3 regions of the Streptomyces sp. NPDC027663 genome follow, and region 1 is predicted to be linked to each of the others. Evidence: riboswitches for the same ligand, from Rfam matches in the RefSeq annotation. Region 1 holds a riboswitch; each other region holds the start of a gene.
The links. Region 1 has a riboswitch for cobalamin ahead of nicT (Nickel transporter NicT). Riboswitches for the same ligand answer to the same signal wherever they lie in the genome.
Positions count from the first base shown of each region.

Region 2: linked by a shared signal. The riboswitch ahead of metE (5-methyltetrahydropteroyltriglutamate--homocysteine S-methyltransferase) and the one ahead of nicT (Nickel transporter NicT) in region 1 are both predicted to bind cobalamin.
Region 3: linked by a shared signal. The riboswitch ahead of ACZ4SF_RS05795 (ribonucleoside-diphosphate reductase subunit alpha) and the one ahead of nicT (Nickel transporter NicT) in region 1 are both predicted to bind cobalamin.

Region 1 covers NZ_JBVHSK010000008.1:241,541-247,457, forward strand. Annotated here, with positions in the region: gene thrS (threonine--tRNA ligase) at 1-222, shown strand, start outside; gene ACZ4SF_RS22805 (nucleoside hydrolase) at 254-1,228, shown strand; gene nicT (Nickel transporter NicT) at 1,284-2,375, opposite strand; cobalamin riboswitch at 2,396-2,579, opposite strand; gene ACZ4SF_RS22815 (ArsR/SmtB family transcription factor) at 2,658-3,008, shown strand; gene ACZ4SF_RS22820 (glycoside hydrolase family 13 protein) at 3,106-4,764, shown strand; gene ACZ4SF_RS22825 (DUF4142 domain-containing protein) at 4,765-5,514, opposite strand; gene ACZ4SF_RS22830 (DUF6445 family protein) at 5,738-5,917, shown strand, end outside.
Region 2 covers NZ_JBVHSK010000009.1:305,562-311,478, forward strand. Annotated here, with positions in the region: gene ACZ4SF_RS24550 (long-chain-fatty-acid--CoA ligase) at 1-470, opposite strand, end outside; gene ACZ4SF_RS24555 (PucR family transcriptional regulator) at 668-1,882, shown strand; cobalamin riboswitch at 2,253-2,472, shown strand; gene metE (5-methyltetrahydropteroyltriglutamate--homocysteine S-methyltransferase) at 2,665-4,974, shown strand; gene ACZ4SF_RS24565 (S41 family peptidase) at 5,156-5,917, opposite strand, start outside.
Region 3 covers NZ_JBVHSK010000002.1:201,767-207,683, reverse strand. Annotated here, with positions in the region: gene ACZ4SF_RS05800 (ribonucleotide-diphosphate reductase subunit beta) at 1-139, opposite strand, end outside; gene ACZ4SF_RS05795 (ribonucleoside-diphosphate reductase subunit alpha) at 139-2,502, opposite strand; cobalamin riboswitch at 2,630-2,753, opposite strand; gene ACZ4SF_RS05790 (GNAT family N-acetyltransferase) at 2,806-3,312, opposite strand; gene mctP (monocarboxylate uptake permease MctP) at 3,388-5,013, opposite strand; gene ACZ4SF_RS05780 (DUF3311 domain-containing protein) at 5,010-5,279, opposite strand; gene ACZ4SF_RS05775 (GntR family transcriptional regulator) at 5,418-5,917, opposite strand, start outside.

The DNA of each region.
Region 1 (5,917 bases):
CGCGCGGAACTCGCCGGTCCGGGCGAGGGCACCCTGGGCGCCAGGATCCGCGCGGCGCGCCTGGTGCCGTACCAGGCGGTCATCGGGGCGCGGGAGGCGGAGGCCGGACTGGCCGCCGTACGGCTGCGGGACGGCCGGCGCCCCGGTGCGCTGCCGGTGCCCGGCCTGCTGCGGCGGATCACCGAACGGGTGTCGGCGCGCGGCACCGCGCTCTGGGACTGATCTAAGGTCGGCACGACGGAAGGAGTCCGCCGTGAACGGTCAGCCCATCCCCGTGATCATCGACTGCGACACCGGCGTCGACGACGCCCTGGCCCTGCTGCTCGCCGTACGCCATCCGGGACTGGACCTGCGGGCGGTGACCTGCGTGGCCGGGAACACCGACGTCGACGGGGTGGTCCGCAACACCTTGACCGTGCTGGAGCAGGCGGGCGCCCCCGACATCCCGGTGGCGCGGGGAGCGGAGCGCCCGCTGCTGGAGCCGGCCCGCTCGGCCCGGCACGTGCACGGCACGGACGGGATGGGCGACCTGGGCCTGCCGGCGCCCACCCGGGCGCCGGCGGCCGTCGACGCCGTCACTCTCCTGCACCGGGAGATCCTCGCCTCCCCGCGCCCGGTGACCCTGATCCCGACCGCGCCCCTCACCAACATCGCCCTGCTGCTGCGCACCCACCCCGAGGTGACCCGGAACATCGAGCGGATCGTGTTCATGGGCGGGGCGGTGGCCGTCGGCAACGCCACGCCGGTCGCGGAGTTCAACGTGTGGCACGACCCGGAGGCCGCGGCGATCCTGCTCACGGCCGGGGTGCCGATCACGATGTACGGCCTGGACGTCTTCCAGCAGGTCGTCGTCCCGGGCCCGGAGGTGCACCGGCTGCGCGCGAGCGGCGAGCCCGGCACCCGCCTGGCCGGCGAACTCCTCGCCCACCGGCCGACCTCGCAGGGCGGCCCGCCGGAGGCGGAGGAGGCGGGCGGCCTCGGCGACGCGGGCGCGGTCTGCGCGGTCGCCGACCCGCAGGGCATCACCACCCGGCTGCTGCCGGTCGAGGTCTCCCTGGCCCCCGGCCCGTCCCGCGGCCAGACCGTCGTCGACCGCCGCCCCCGCCCCGGCGAGTCCGAGATCCACGAGGGCCGCCGCGAACACGCCCTGGTGGACGTGGCGCTGGAGGTCGACGTGGACCGCTACGTGAAGCTGTACCTGGAGACGGTGGACCGGCCCGCCCGGTGAGCCGGTGCGGCCTGCGCCCCCGGCGAGGGGCGGCACCTGCGGCGGGAGCTGCCGCTCAGCGGGTGTCGGCCGGGCGGGCCGTCCAGCGTTCCTCCACCCTGGCGAAGCGCCAGTACGCCAGTGCCACCGCCCACACCAGCACGAACAGGCCGACGATGAGGTAGCCGACGTTGTCCAGGTCGAGGCCGGCGATCCAGCCGGTGACGTCGTCGTGCAGGCCGAACTTCTCGTGCAGGACGCCGACCAGCTCGATCGTGCCGATGAAGAAGGCCACCGCGATGGACAGGCCGGTGATGGCGAGGTTGTAGAAGACCTTGCGGACCGGGTTGGAGAACGCCCACTGGTAGGCGAAGTTCATGAACGTGCCGTCGAGGGTGTCGAACAGGCTCATCCCGGCGGCGAAGAGGAGCGGCAGGCAGAGGACCGCGTACCAGGGGAGGCCCGCCGCCGCCCCCGAGCCCGCCATCACCATCAGCGTGACCTCGGTGGCCGTGTCGAAACCGAGGCCGAACAGGAAGCCCAGCGGGTACATCTGGCCCGGCCGGGACACGGACTTGGTGAGGCGGCCGAGGACACGGTTCATGAAACCGCGTGAGTCCAGGTGCTGTTCCAGCTCCTTCTCGTCGAACGAGCCCGCGCGCATCGCCCGGAAGACCTTGAGGATGCCCACCAGGGCGACCAGGTTCAGGGCGGCGATGAGATAGAGGAACGTGCCGGAGATCGTCGTACCGAGGAAGCCGAGCACCTGGTGGGTGGCGGAACCCTCGTTCGTGATCTTCCCGGCGAGGGAGGTCCCGCCCGCGATCAGCAGCGCCAGCAGCACCACCACACTGGAGTGGCCGAGCGCGAACCAGAAGCCCACCGACACCGGCCGCTTGCCATCGGCCATCAGCTTCCGGGTCGTGTTGTCGATCGCCGCGATGTGGTCGGCGTCGAAGGCGTGCCGCATGCCGAGCGTGTAGGCGGTGACGCCGAGCCCGACGCCGAAGACCTCGTTGCCGACCCGGTAGCGCTCGGGTGCGACGAGCAGGAAGAGGATCCCGAACGCGACGACGTGCAGGGCGACGATCACCGCCATCAGTCCCACCGTTTTGACGGTGTCCTCGCGTCGCCAGCGGAAAGAAGCAGCGTCGGCCAACGGGTTCACGCTCCAGCACCTCGTGGATCACTTCGTGAGCTGCCGTGGCCGGTCTCCTGGCTTACGGGTGCATACGTCCGCCGTCCCTGCCTTCCCGGTCGTACGACCAGTGGCCCGGCGGTGCCGGACGGGACGGGAACTCCCCGTTCACAGTGGCGAGGGCCGCGTCGACCTTGCATCGACTTCCCGAGCACCACGGCCCGCCCACCGTAGAGGGGTGCGCGCTTTCCTGCATAGCTGCGCACCCACGCAGGTATTCAAGATCACACAGTGGCCTGGGAGGATGTCGGCATGCATCTCGTGCCTGCCGACCGAGCCGACCGCCGCACCATCGACGGTCACCGGGTGTGCGAGGCGATCGCCGCCATCGGCGACGCGGGCCAACTGCGCACCTGGGCCGACCGCTTCTCCCTGCTGGCCGACGCCAACCGGCTCGCGCTGCTGCTCGCCCTCCACCGCACCGGTCCGCTGGCCGTCTCCGACCTCGCGATCGCCACGGGCATGAACGACCCCGCCGTCTCCCAGGCGCTGCGGCTGCTGCGCGCCGCCGGGGTGGTGGCGGGAGAGAAGGAGGGGCGCGTGGTGCGGTACCGGGTGGTGGACGCGCAGATGCGAGGGCTCTTGGAGCACTGCACCGCCTGACCGCCCTCGAAAGGTTACCTATCCGGGCAATGTGGACAGATTCTGTACTGTCGACCCGACGGCACAGCGACCCTCGTACCGCCCGAACGGAGCCCGCATGGCAGACCTCCCGCCGGACCTCTCCTCCAGGAACCCCGACTGGTGGCGGCAGGCCGTCATCTACCAGGTCTATCCCCGCAGCTTCGCCGACGCCGACGGTGACGGACTCGGTGACCTCCGCGGCATCACCCAGCGGCTGAACCACCTCGCCGCGCTCGGCGTGGACGCCGTGTGGCTGAGCCCCTTCTACCCCTCCGAACTCGCCGACGGCGGCTACGACGTCATCGACCCGCGCGGGGTCGACGAGCGCCTCGGCACCCTGGACGACTTCGACGCCCTGGTCGCCGAGGCGCACCGGCTCGGCCTGAAGGTCGTCGTGGACATCGTCCCCAACCACACCTCACATCTGCACCCCTGGTTCCAGGAGGCGCTGAGAGCCGGCCCCGGCTCCCCGGCCCGCAACCGGTACGTCTTCCGCCCGGGCCGGGGCGCGCACGGCGAACTCCCGCCCACCGACTGGCAGTCGGTGTTCGGCGGCAGCGCCTGGCGGCGGGTGCCCGACGGCCAGTGGTACCTGCACCTCTTCGCCCCCGAACAGCCCGACCTCGACTGGGACGACGAGGAGGTCCGCGCCGACTTCCGCACCACCCTGCGCTTCTGGTCCGACCGGGGCGTGGACGGCTTCCGCGTCGACGTCGCCCACGGCCTGGCCAAGGACCTCACCGAGCCGCTGCGGGACGTCGGCGGCATCGGCGCCACCGGCGAGGACGCCCTGCCGAAGGTGGTGCCGGGCAGCCACCCGTACTGGGACCGCGACGAGGTCCACGAGATCTACCGCGACTGGCGCAAGATCTTCGACTCCTACACCCCGCCGCGCACCGCCGTCGCCGAGGCCTGGGTCCCGGCTGCCCGGCGCGCCCTGTACGCCCGCCCCGACGAACTCGGCCAGGCCTTCAACTTCGAGTACCTGGAGGCCCCCTGGGACGCGACGGAGCTGCGCGAGGTCATCACCGGCTCACTGGGCACGGCCCGTGCCGTCGGTGCCTCCGCGACCTGGGTGCTGTCCAACCACGACGTCGTCCGGCACGCCTCCCGGCTCATGCTGCCGCCCGGCACCGACCCCGCCGCCTGGCTGCTGTCCGGCGGCACCGCACCCGCGGTCGACACGGCGGCCGGCCTGCGCCGGGCCCGGGCCGCGACCCTGCTGATGCTGGCGCTCCCCGGCTCGGCCTATCTCTACCAGGGCGAGGAACTCGGCCTGCCCGAGGTCGCCGATCTGCCCTTCGAGGTGCTGCAGGACCCGATCTGGGAGCAGACCGGCCATGTCCGCAAGGGCCGCGACGGCTGCCGGGTGCCGCTGCCGTGGACGGTGACCGGGCCCTCGTACGGCTTCGGGCCGGGCGCCGCCTGGCTGCCGCAGCCGGCGTCCTTCGCCCGGTACGCCGTGGAGGCACAGGCCGGCACCGAGGGTTCCACGCTGGAGCTGTACCGCACGGCACTGCGGCTGCGCCGCAAGCTGCTGGAGGACGAGACGCTGGCCTGGACACCGGACGCGTCCGCCGACGTGCTCGACTTCCGCCGCACCGAGGCCTGGCGGAGCGTCACCAACCTCGGCGCCGGGCCGGTGCCGCTGCCGCCGGGCGAGGTCCTGCTGAGCAGCGCCCCGCTGCCCGACGGGCGCACCCTCCCACCGGACACGACCGTCTGGCTGGCCTAGCTAGCCGCCCGTCGGGTTCGGGCCCGCTCCCGCCCCCGCCCCGGAGTTCCCGCCGCCGGCGATGCCGTTGATGTCCACCGGGGTGGAGGTGGCGGTCGGCGGCGGCGTGAGCACCACTTCCGGCTGGCCCGCCGCCGGGGGCGGCGGGGTCAGGTCGGAGTTGGGGAGCTTCGGCGGGGTCGTCTGCTGGAACAGGGTCTGGTCGAAGTCGACCAGACCCGTCTTCTCCATCACCGTGATGTGGTCCAGCACGGTGTCGTTGGCCTGGTCGGCCAGGGCCCGCACCAGCGAGTTCTTGGTGGTGGAGCGGATCTTCGCCACCGTGTTGAAGATCGAGCCGTGCGTCATCCGCAGGATGTTGGCGAAGTCGGCGTCGAACTGCTTGCCGCTCTCGCCCTTCAGCTGGTTGACGAAGCCCTCCTGCTGCGGGCTCGCCACGTTGGGCAGCGTGATGTTCAGCATCGGGGCGATCTTGCGGCAGGTGGTGTCCAGCGCCGCATGACCGTCGATCAGGTGCTGGCTGGCCGTGATGACCGCCTTCGACTGGCCCTTCTGCACGCCGATCTGCCCCACCGGGTACTCCCACAGCCCGGCCGCCCGCACCTTCACCACGAAGTCCCGGTCCTGCTCGGTGAGCGGCCCCCACTGGGTGTTGGCGATGATGCGGTCCGGCGCGCTGGACACCTTGTCCAGACCGAGCATGCCCGGGTAGGCGAGGGCCGCGAGGGTCAGGGCCATCGCACCGCCCACGAAGAGAGTTCCCGTGGTGTTCCGCGAAAACCGCACCGTGCCTCCTGCTTGGGTTCCCACCCATGGTTCGGACGCACAGCAGTACGGATGCGAAGGCGATTCGTATCAGTGGCCGAGAGTAAAGAATCTTCCAGTGCCGTTGGCCGAAGGATGACCTCCTACCGGCGCAAGGTTGACCTCTTCCCGGGAGAAGGCAGACCGGGCTCCCGCCTAGATTCGCCGCATGCCTCCACAGCCCGCGCCCCGCACGCCCGCCGCGCTGCCCGTCCTGCCCTACCGCAAGCCCACCCGGGGCCGCGACTACTGGGTGCTGGACGACGTCCTGCCCGGCGTCGACGCGGTACGGCAGCGGTGCCTGGCCAAGGACGACTGGGCCGAGGGCTATCCGTACACCTCCGAGACC
Region 2 (5,917 bases), on a different contig from region 1:
GTGTAGAGGATCACGGCGAGATCGCCGTCACCGCGCGGCGCCGTCGCACCGGCCGGCGCCTGCTCGTCCACCTGTGTCAGCACCGGGTCGACCGGAGTCACCAGTGCTCCCGTCACACCGGCGCCCTTCGCCGCCTCCTCCGCGCCGGCCTCGTGCACGAACAGGCGGCTCGCACCCGAGTCGACCAGACAGTGCTCGATCTCGCGGGCCTTGAGCAGCGGGTTCATCGGGACGACGACTCCGCCGGCGCGCAGGATGCCGTAGTAGAGCGCGACGAACGCCGGAACGTTCGGCAGCATGACGCCCACCCGGTCACCGGCCGCCAGCCCCTCCGCCCGGAGCATTCCGGCGACGCGGGAGGCTGCCGCGTCCAGCTCCGCGTACGTCATCACTCCGGCGCCGAACCGGAGGGCGGGACGACGGGGGTGAAGCAGTGCCGTCTCCGACAGGTTCTTCGCGATGTTCGGCATGTGTCCTCCAGGTGACAACCCCGTCAATTGCCCAGTGCCCGGTACAGAGTGGCGGTCGTAGAAGCCGCGACCAATGGACCGGCGGACAAGATGACACCGGATGTGTTGGTCCCGCCGACAAACTCCGTCGCCGATGCCCCGTTCATCACAGCCCTGACTTGTGGTCGGCGACAACCGCGCTCACCTAGGCTGGCCTCGTGCCACGTCGACCGCCCGTCCCTGAAATCGCCGCCGTTGCACAGTCCCTGCGCCCGCATCTGTCCGAGCTGGTCGAGCGGGCCGCCCGCCGCATCCGCGAGGAGATCGACATCTACGGCCCCTCGGGCACCGTGCCGGAGGAGGAGCTGCGGGCGTCGCTGCGGCGCAACATCGACAGCATGCTCGCCCAGTTCGCCCGGGGCAGCGCACCCGACCTCACCGAGCCCAGCAGGACCGGACGGCTGCGCGCGATCCAGGGCGGTCCGCTGCCCGACGTCCTGCGCGCCTACCGGCTCGGGTTCGCCGAAGTGTGGGCGGTCCTGGCCGACGAGGCCGGCCGGCTCGCCGTCGATCCGTCCGTACTGGTGCCGGCTGCGGCCGACGCCTGGCAGCTCGCCGACGAGTACAGCGACGCGCTGACCTCCGCCTACCGCAGGGCGGCCGCCGAACTCGTCCGTAGCCAGGAGCGTGAGCGCTCCGCCCTGACGGAGGCGCTGCTCACCGGCCGGATCACCGACCGCGGCACGCAGTGGGAGGTGGCCCAGAGTCTGGGCCTGCCGAGGAAGGGCCCGTTCGTCGCGGTCGCCGCGGAGGCCACCGCCCTCGGCCAGGAACCCCTCGGTGACGTCGAGGCCCAGCTGACCGCGCACGGCATCCCATCGGCCTGGGCGCTGCGGCCCGATCTGCGCATCGGGATCGTCTGCCTGCTCCGTCCGGACGCCGTCGACCTGACGATGGCGGTACTACGACGCCTGGCCACCGCCCGGGTGGGGGTGAGCCCGGCCTTCGCGTCCCTCGACGGCACCGGCCAGGCGCTGCGCCACGCCCGGCTGGCCCTGAACAGCCCGCCCTCGGGAACGGCCCCCCACGTCGTCCGCTTCCAGGACGACCCGCTCACCCTCGTCATGGCCGCCGCGCCGGAAGCCGCCGCCGACATCGCCCGCAGTGTCATGGGCCCGGTCCTGGCGCTCGGCCCGGACACCCGGGCCGTACTGCTCGACACCTTCCAGAGCTGGGTCGAGGCTGCCGGCAACGCCACCGCGACGGCCCAGGCCCTGCACTGCCACCCCAACACCGTCCGCTACCGTCTCCGCCGCCTGGAGGACCTGACCGGCCATTCGCTCCAGGCCCCCGGCGACACCGCCGAACTGGTGGCCGCTCTCCGCGCGGTCAGGTTGCTTCCCCACCCCGGGGAGGACACACACGCCGGTTGACCAGCTCGGGTTCAGGTTCCACCCGGCCCCTTCGAGACGGATGCGCACGCCGGTTCTCCAGCTCGGGCTCAGGTTCCACCCGGCCCCGCCGGGGGACGGACGGGCACCCCGGTTGACCAGCTCGGCTCCTCGTGCGGGCGCCAACACCTCGGCCCCTGGCGAGTGATGCAGCTCGGGGCCCCCTCTACGCCACTCCCCCACGGCTCCGACGAACGCTCGAGGCAGGGGAATCCGGCAGCCGCTCACAGGCGTAGGGGAGGGAAGCGTGCGGCGCTTCCCGCCGCCGGCCTGTTCGACACCTGCCGGCCGCATGTCTCAACTCACCTACCGTATGGCGGACATCACCCACCGCAACTCGGGCGGGACCCGTAGGCTGGCCGGTGCAGCTGGTTCGCCCCGTCCGCCAGGCGGGATGCGTCGCAAGAGGGAACCCGGTGGAAATCCGGGACTGCCCCGCAGCGGTGAGCGGGAACGACCGCCGTCATACGCACTGGGCCCACGGAGGGCCTGGGAAGCGACGGCCAGTAGGAGTCTCGTACGACAGAGACGCGCCCGCGAGTCCGAAGACCTGCCAACTGCCCGCGTGCGAGCCACTCGTGCGCGGACATCCCGGTGACCTCGAGGGCGGTTGGGGGCACCTCCGGACCATGTCCGGGGGGAGTACAGACCAGGCGGACGACCGTGCCTCGGCGCGCGGGGTCGTGTCCGCCCGGTTCGTCACCCCTTCGCGCTCTCGCCCCGTCCCCGGGATCTCAGGGATTCATCTCGCGAAGGAGATCTCCGTGACCAGCAAGTCCGCAGCTGCGGCAGCACGGGCGACCGTGTACGGCTACCCCCGCCAGGGCCGGCACCGGGAACTGAAGAAGGCCGTCGAGGGTTACTGGGCGGGCCGCGTCAGCGCGGACGCCCTGCGCGCCACCGCGGCCGAACTGCGCCGCGCCACCTGGCGGCAGCTCGCCGAGGCAGGCATCCACGAGGTGCCCACCGGTGACTTCTCGTACTACGACCACGTCCTCGACACCACCGTCATGGTCGGCGCGCTCCCCGCACGCCACCGGGCCGCCGTCGAGACGGACGCGCTGGACGGGTACTTCGCCATGGCCCGCGGCACCGACGACGTGGCGCCGCTGGAGATGACGAAGTGGTTCGACACCAACTACCACTACCTCGTGCCGGAACTGAGCCCGGACACGGTGTTCTCGGCCGACTCGCACAAGCAGGTCTCGGAGCTGAAGGAGGCCCTCGCCCTGGGCCTGACCGCACGCCCGGTCCTCGTCGGCCCCGTCACCTACCTGCTGCTCGCCAAGGCCGCCCCCGGCGCGGACGCCGGCTTCATCCCGCTCACCCTGCTCGACCGGCTGCTGCCGGTCTACGCCGAGATCCTCGCCGACCTGCGCGCGGCCGGCGCCGAGTGGGTGCAGCTCGACGAGCCCGCCCTGGTCCAGGACCGCACCCCGGCCGAACTGAACGCCGCCGCCCGCGCCTACCGCGAGCTCGGCGCCCTCACCGACCGGCCCAAGCTGCTGGTCGCCTCCTACTTCGACCGGCTCGGCGACGCCCTGCCCGTGCTGGCCAAGGCACCGGTCGAGGGGCTCGCCCTGGACTTCACCGGGGCGGCGGCAGCCCAGCTCGACGACCTCGCCGCCGTGGGCGGCCTGCCCGGCAAGCGCCTGGTCGCCGGTGTCGTCAACGGCCGCAACATCTGGGTCGACGACCTGGAGGAGTCGCTCGCCACACTCGGCACCCTGCTGGGACTCGCGGACCGGGTGGACGTGGCCGCCTCCTGCTCGCTGCTGCACGTGCCGCTCGACGCCGCCGCGGAACATGACATCGACCCGCAGATCCTGCGCTGGCTGGCCTTCGCGAAGCAGAAGACCCGGGAGATCGTCACCCTCGCCAAGGGGCTCGCCCGGGGCACCGGCGCGATCACCGCCGAACTCGCCGCGAACCGCGCCGACCTGGCCTCCCGCGCGGGCTCGCCGATCACCCACACCCCGGCCGTCCGCGCCCGCACCGCCGCCGTCACCGCGGCCGACGCCCGCCGCGCCCAGCCGTACGCCGAACGCGCGGCCGCCCAGCGCGCACACCTCGGACTGCCGCTGCTGCCGACCACGACCATCGGCTCCTTCCCGCAGACCGGTGAACTGCGCACGGCCCGGGCCGGACTGCGTGCGGGCCGGATCACCCCGGCCGATTACGAGGAGCGGATCAAGGCCGAGATCCGGGAGGTGGTCGGCTTCCAGGAGAAGGCCGGGCTGGACGTGCTGGTGCACGGCGAGCCCGAACGCAACGACATGGTCCAGTACTTCGCCGAACAGCTCACCGGCTACCTGGCCACCCAGCACGGCTGGGTCCAGTCGTACGGCACCCGTTACGTCCGCCCGCCGATCCTCGCCGGGGACATCTCCCGCCCGGAGCCGATGACGGTGCGCTGGACGACGTACGCCCAGTCCCTCACCGGTCGGCCGGTCAAGGGCATGCTCACCGGGCCGGTCACCATGCTCGCCTGGTCCTTCGTCCGTGACGACCAGCCGCTCGCCGAGACCGCCCGCCAGGTGGCCCTCGCCCTGCGCGACGAGGTCGGCGACCTGGAGGCCGCGGGCACTTCGGTGATCCAGGTCGACGAGCCCGCCCTGCGCGAGACCCTGCCGCTGCGCGCCGCCGACCGCCCCGCCTATCTGGAGTGGGCCACCGAGGCGTTCCGGCTGACCACGAGCGGCGTCCGGCCGGACACCCAGATCCACACCCACATGTGCTACGCCGAGTTCGGCGACATCGTCCAGGCCATCGGCGATCTCGACGCCGATGTCATCAGCCTGGAGGCGGCCCGCTCCCACATGCAGATCGCACGTGAACTCGCCGGCCACGGCTACCCGCGCGAGGCGGGGCCCGGTGTCCACGACATCCACTCGCCGCGTGTGCCCAGCCCGGAGGAGGTGGCCGGCCTGCTGCGCACCGGTCTGCAGGCGATCCCCGCTGAACGTCTGTGGGTCAATCCCGACTGCGGCCTGAAGACCCGCGGCTGGTCCGAGACCCGTGCGTCCCTCGAGAACCTGGTCGCAGCGGCTCGCACGGTCCGTGCGGAGCTGTAGCGCGGGCGCACGCCTGGCACCGGAACACGCCTGACAGAACGCGTCCGGCACAGTCCGACACAGAAGGACGTCTGACACAGGGCTCGCCCGCCCCGGTCGCCGTGACCGGGGCGGGCGTTGTCTCCGCCTCCCCCTCCAGAGGCCGAACGGCCCCCTCCAGGGGCCGACGTCGTGCCGTGACCTACTGGAACTGCTCGGTCCGGCTGGCCACGAGACGGCCGCTCGCGAATCCCTCGACCCGGGCCGACCGTGCCGCGGCGCCACCGGGCACCGTCACCTCGACCTGGCCGTCCGCCACGTCGACCGACGCGCGCGGACGCTGGTCGACATAGACGTCCAGCCGGTCGATGTTGGTCGACTTCACCTTGAGCCTGAGGGATCCGTTCTGGGTGGTGACATCCGTGACGGACACGGTGTGCGGGGCCAGGCCTCCCAGGATCCGACCTGCCCGCTCCAGCAGGTCGGCATTGTCCTTGAGCAGGTCGTCGCGCGTCATCCGGTGCAGTTCGTCGGGCGTGACGCCGAGGTCTTCGACCGGGGTGCCCGAGTTCGCGCCCACCCGCAGAGTGCGGCGGATCGCCACGCGCATACCGGCCTTCTTCGGCAGCCGCGCGTACGGCGAGGACGGGTCGCCGGCCATGAGGCCGGCCAGGAAGTTCTGCGTCCACACATTGGCTCCGCCCGCGCCGGTGCTCTGATCGGTGCCGAGGACCGGACCGATCCGGTGGTCCTGGAACCCGGCGGCGAAGATGTCGGTGGCGGAGTAGCAGCGGGCGTTGGTGACGAGAACGACCGGGCCGAAGTACTGCTGGCCGATGGCGTTGGCGCCGTCCTCGGGGCTGAGCGGGAAGGCACCGGAGAACGCGGCTCCGATCTCGACGGCCTGGTCCATCGACGGCACCCATGCTCCGAGGTCCACCTGTGGGTCGCCCTGGTGCTTGCG
Region 3 (5,917 bases), on a different contig from region 1:
CCGAGTGGAGGTCGACCTCCTCGACGGTCCAGGTGTTCTTGATGGCGTCCCGGTAGCGCTCGTAGAAGTCGGGGTAGCGCATCGGGCGCAGGGTCAGCTCGAAGCCCGGGTCGAGGAGGTTGGCGTGACGGGTGGACATTACTGGCAGGCCTCGCAGGACTCGGGGTTCTCAAGGGAGCAGGCGACCGCGTCGGGGTCGGCGACCTGCTGCACGGGGATGGTGGCCTGCGCCTGGGCGGCGCGGGCGATGCGCGTCGCCGGGCGGGAGCGCAGGTAGTACGTCGTCTTCAGCCCGGACTTCCAGGCGTACGCGTACATCGAGGAGAGCTTGCCGATGGTCGGCGTCTCCAGGAAGAGGTTCAGGGACTGGGACTGGTCCAGGAACGCGGTGCGGGCGGCGGCCATGTCGATCAGGCCGCGCTGCGGGATCTCCCAGGCCGTGCGGTACAGCTGCCGGACGTCCTCGGGGATCCAGACGAAGTCCTGCACCGAGCCGTTCGAGTCACGCAGCGCCTCGCGGGTGCGGGCGTCCCACACGCCCATGTCCTTGAGCTCCTGCACCAGGTACGAGTTGACCTGCAGGAACTCACCGGACAGGGTCTCGCGCTTGAACAGGTTGGAGACCTGCGGCTCGATGCACTCGTACACGCCCGCGATCGAGGCGATCGTGGCCGTCGGCGCGATCGCCAGCAGCAGCGAGTTGCGCATGCCGGTCGCCGCGATCCGCTCGCGCAGGGCGGCCCAGCGCTCCGGCCAGGTCAGCTCGACGTCGTAGTGGTCCGGGTGCAGCATGCCCTGGGCGGTACGGGTCTCCCCGTAGGCCGGCAGCGGGCCCTTGGCCTCGGCGAGGTCGACGGACGCCTCGTACGCGGCGAGCATGATGCGCTCGGCGATCCGGGTGGACAGCTGCTTCGCCTCCGCGGAGTCGAAGGGCAGCCGCAGTTTGAAGAAGACGTCCTGCAGGCCCATCGCGCCGAGGCCCACGGGGCGCCACTTGGCGTTCGACCGGGCCGCCTGCTCGGTCGGGTAGAAGTTGATGTCGACCACGCGGTCGAGGAAGACGACGGCCGTACGCACGGTCCGGTCCAGCCGCGCCCAGTCGAGATCCCCGGTCGCGGTGTCCACGAACGCGCCCAGGTTCACCGAGCCCAGGTTGCAGACCGCGGTCTCGCCGTCGTCGGTGACCTCAAGGATCTCCGTGCACAGGTTGGAGGAGTGCACGACACGGCCCGGGAGCGCCGTCTGGTTGGACGTGCGGTTGGCGGCGTCCTTGAAGGTCATCCAGCCGTTGCCGGTCTGCGCGAGGGTGCGCATCATGCGGCCGTACAGCTCACGCGCCGCAAGCGTCTTCTTCGCCAGGCCCGCCGCCTCCGCCTTGCGGTACGCGGCGTCGAACTCCTCGCCGTACAGGTCCACCAGCTCGGGCACGTCCGCCGGCGAGAACAGCGACCACTGCCCGTCGGCGTCGACCCGGCGCATGAACTCGTCCGGGATCCAGTGCGCGAGGTTCAGGTTGTGCGTGCGGCGGGCGTCCTCACCGGTGTTGTCCCGCAGCTCCAGGAACTCCTCGATGTCCGAGTGCCAGGTCTCCAGGTAGACGGCGGCCGCGCCCTTGCGCCGGCCGCCCTGATTCACCGCGGCCACCGAGGCGTCGAGCGTCTTCAGGAACGGCACGATGCCGTTGGAGTGCCCGTTGGTGCCGCGGATCAGCGAACCGCGGCTGCGGATGCGGGAGTACGACAGACCGATGCCGCCGGCGTGCTTCGACAGCCGGGCCACCTGGTGGTAGCGGTCGTAGATGGAGTCCAGCTCGTCCAGCGGGGAGTCCAGCAGGTAGCAGGACGACATCTGGGGGTGGCGCGTACCCGAGTTGAACAGGGTGGGGGAGGAGGGCAGGTAGTCCAGGCGGCTCATCAGGCCGTACAGGGACGCGACTTCGTCCACGGAGCGGGTCGAGTCGTCCTCGGCCAGACCGCTCGCCACGCGCAGCATGAAGTGCTGGGGCGTCTCGACGACCTTGCGGGTGATCGGGTGACGCAGCAGGTAGCGGCTGTGCAGCGTGCGCAGGCCGAAATAGCCGAACCGGTCGTCGGCCGTGCGGTCGATCAGCGCGTCGAGCCGCTCGGCGTGCAGCCGCACGAACTCCGCGGTGCGGTCGGCGACGAGGCCCTCGCGGTGCCCGACCGCGACGGACTCGGTGAAGGACGTCACGCCCTGCGAGGCGGCCTCGTCCCGGATCGTGAGGGTCAGCAGCCGGGCGGCCAGCTTCGAGTAGGCGGGGTCCTCGGAGATGAGGCCGGCGGCGGCCTCCGTCGCCAGCTCCCGCAGCTCCGCCTCGTCGGCCCGGGCGGACCGGCCGCGCAGTGCGGCGGCGGCGACCCGGCCGGAGTCGGCATCGGGCAGGTCGGCGGTCAGCTCGGTCAGGGTCCGCAGCAGCGCGGCACCGGGACCGTCGGTCTCCGGCTCGCGGACTGAAGCCGGGTCGGCTGGCGCGATGGTCACGTGGGGCTCTCCCTCGCTCGGCACTTGGGCCTGGCGGAGGGCAGGGGGCAGCCACGAGCGCGCACGGCGTCGCGTCCACCGGCCCACTCCACGAGGCCCGGACGTCTCAAGGCACCCGGACCGGACGGCCGGGCGCACGCTGTGGGCAGGTCCTCGGACTGAACAGGCGTGCGGATACACGCAAGTACACCGTTGCGGGACAGTTCCGGATTCGCACCGGATTCCCCTGCGGCGACAGCGAGGACGAGCATACATCTAGTGCCGGGCTGCCGTGGCACCCCCAGATGTTGTGTCGTGCCGGTCTCAGAGCGTCAACTCGTAGGTGAGGAGAGTGATGTCGTCGATGTCCGGGATCGGGTTCCAGTCCCGTTCCGGGACGCGCACGAAGCCCAGGCGTTCGTAGATGCGGTGGGCGGCGCGCATGGTGCGCTGGGTCGACAGGACGACGGCCGTACAGCCCTGCGTGGCCCGTGCCCGCTCGATGCAGGCCCGCACGAGCGCCTCGCCGGCGCCCTGGCCGCGGCCCGCACGGGCGACCGCGAGCATACGGATCTCGGCCTCCGAGGGGCGGGCGATGTCGGCCATGGGGCCGCCGGAGGGGACGAAGGTGACACCGCCGAGCAGGCTGCCGTCGCGCGTGGCCACGAGCACGTCGGCCGCGGACGCCCGCTTGGCCACGTCCCGCAGCTCGCCCAGGTAGCGGTCGCTCTCGCCGAAGTCGAGGAGACCGTCCTGGAGGTAGGCCTGGGCGGTGATCTCTCCCAGGGCGTCGTACTCGGCGGGCTCGGCGGCGCGGATGAGGATGTCCATGCTGTGAGTGTGCAAGCGAGCGGGCCGCCGTAGCACGTGCTTCACGGCGGCCCGCTGCGGGTTCTGGGTGCGCTCCTAGTGGCCGGCGCCCGCCGTGGCCGGCGGCAGCTCCACCTGGACGCCCGGGTCGCCCGCGTCCGCCGTGTAGTCCTCGGGCCGCGTCTCGTCGATGCCCTCGGGGGCCTTCACGGCCTTCAGGACGAAGGTCAGGACCACGGTCACCAGGACGTTCAGCACGAACGCCGTCAGGCCGATGTAGCCGATCTCGCCGATGCCCGGGATCTCCTTGGCGTTGCCGCCGAAGTGCTTCTGCGTCGGCGAGGCGATCCCGTACGCGGCCACCGTCCCGTACACCATGCCGACCGCCCAGCCGGCCAGCAGTGCCCAGCGGTGGAACCAGCGGGTGAACAGGCCGCCGACCAGGGCCGGGAAGGTCTGCAGGATCCAGATGCCGCCCAGCAGCTGGAAGTTGATGGCGACCGTCTTGTCCATGGTCAGGACGAAGACCAGGGCGCCGACCTTCACCAGCAGCGACACGAGCTTGGAGACCTTGGTCTCCTGCTCGGGCGTGGCGTCCGGCTTGATGAAGTCCTTGTAGATGTTGCGGGTGAAGAGGTTCGCCGCCGCGATGGACATGATCGCCGCCGGGACGAGCGCGCCGATGCCGATCGCCGCGAAGGCGACGCCCGCGAACCAGTCCGGGAACATGTCCTCGAACAGCTGCGGGATCGCCAGCTGTCCGTTGGTGACCTTCACCCCGGCCGCGATCGCCATGAAGCCCAGCAGGGCCAGCAGGCCCAGCATCAGCGAGTACAGCGGCAGGATCGTGGTGTTGCGGCGGATCACGTCACGGCTCTTGGACGACAGCGTCGCGGTGATCGAGTGCGGGTACATGAACAGGGCCAGCGCGGAGCCCAGTGCCAGCGTTGCGTACGTCCACTGGCCCTTGTCCGCCGGGGCCAGCGCACCGCGCGGAGCCTCGGTGACCGGGTTGATCTGGCTGAACGCCTCGCCCGCCTTGGCGAAGATGTCGTCGAACCCGCCCAGCTTGATCGGGATGTAGATGATCGCCACCGCGATGACGATGTAGATCAGCGTGTCCTTGACGAACGCGATCAGCGCGGGCGCCCGCAGGCCGGAGGAGTAGGTGTAGGCGGCCAGCACACCGAAGGCGATGAGCAGCGGCAGGTCCTTCACGAACCAGTTGGTGTTCTCGCCGCCGCCGACGCCCATCACGTCCAGCACCGCCTGGATGCCCACCAGCTGCAGCGCGATGTACGGCATCGTCGCCAGGATGCCGGTCACCGCGACGGCGAGCGACAGGCCCTTCGAGCCGAACCGTCCGCGCACGAAGTCGGAGGTGGTCACGTACCCGTGGCGGTGCGAGACCGACCACAGGCGGGGCAGGAAGGTGAAGATCAGCGGGTACACCAGGATCGTGTACGGCACCGCGAAGAAGCCCGCCGCGCCCGCCGCGTAGATCGCCGCCGGTACGGCGACGAACGTGTAGGCCGTGTACAGGTCACCGCCGAGCAGGAACCAGGTGATCCAGGTGCCGAACGACCGTCCGCCCAGGCCCCATTCGTCCAGGGACTGGTCGTTCTCGGCCCTGCGCCAGCGCGCGGCCAGGAAACCCATGACCGTGACGGCCAGGAAGAAGAAGATGAAGACGCCGAGCGCGACGCCGTTGACGTCCTTCACTTCGCCGCCTCCTCGTCCCGGCCGGCGGCCCTGCGGGCGCGCTGGTCACGCTGCCACAGCTGGTACGCGAAAACCGTGAGCGCGGTCGAGATCAGCACCCAGAGCATCTGGTACCAGTAGAAGAACGGGATCCCGATGAACGCGGGGTCCGTCTTGGCGTACGAGCCGACCCACAGCATCGCCACGAAGGGCGCGACGAGACACAGGGCGATGATCACCCGGACCGGTGTCACCACCGGTGGCCTCACTTCAGGCGTTTCGGACATGCCACGGCTCCGTCCCCTCGCTGATCACCTGTGTAATGCGCAGGCAATCTAGGTGACGGTGTCGCGCCAGAGGAAGACCTCGTCCGCATATCGGTCTACCGATTCGGCGAACGAGCCCGGCTTCCAGGAGCCCGGCTGCTACTCCGCGGGCCGCTTCAGCCGTGCCACGAACTTGTACCGGTCACCGCGGTACACGGACCGCACCCACTCCACCGGCTTGCCCTCGCGGTCCAGCGAGTGCCGGGAGAGCATCAGCATGGGCAGGCCGACGTCCGTGCCGAGCAGACCCGCCTCGCGCGGGGTGGCCAGGGAGGTCTCGATGGTTTCCTCGGCCTCGGCGAGGTGGACGTCGTAGACCTCGGCAAGCGCGGTGTACAGCGAGGTGTACTTCACCAGCGAGCGCCTGAGCGCCGGGAAGCGCTTGGCCGACAGATGGGTGGTCTCGATCGCCATCGGCTCGCCGTTGGCCATGCGCAGCCGCTCGATGCGCAGCACGCGCCCGCCGGCGGCGATGTCCAGCAGTTCGGCGAGCCGGTCGTCGGCGGTGATGTACCCGACGTCCAGCAGCTGCGAGGTCGGCTCCAGGCCCTGGGCCCGCATGTCCTCGGTGTAGGAGGTGAGCTGCAGCGCCTGGGAGA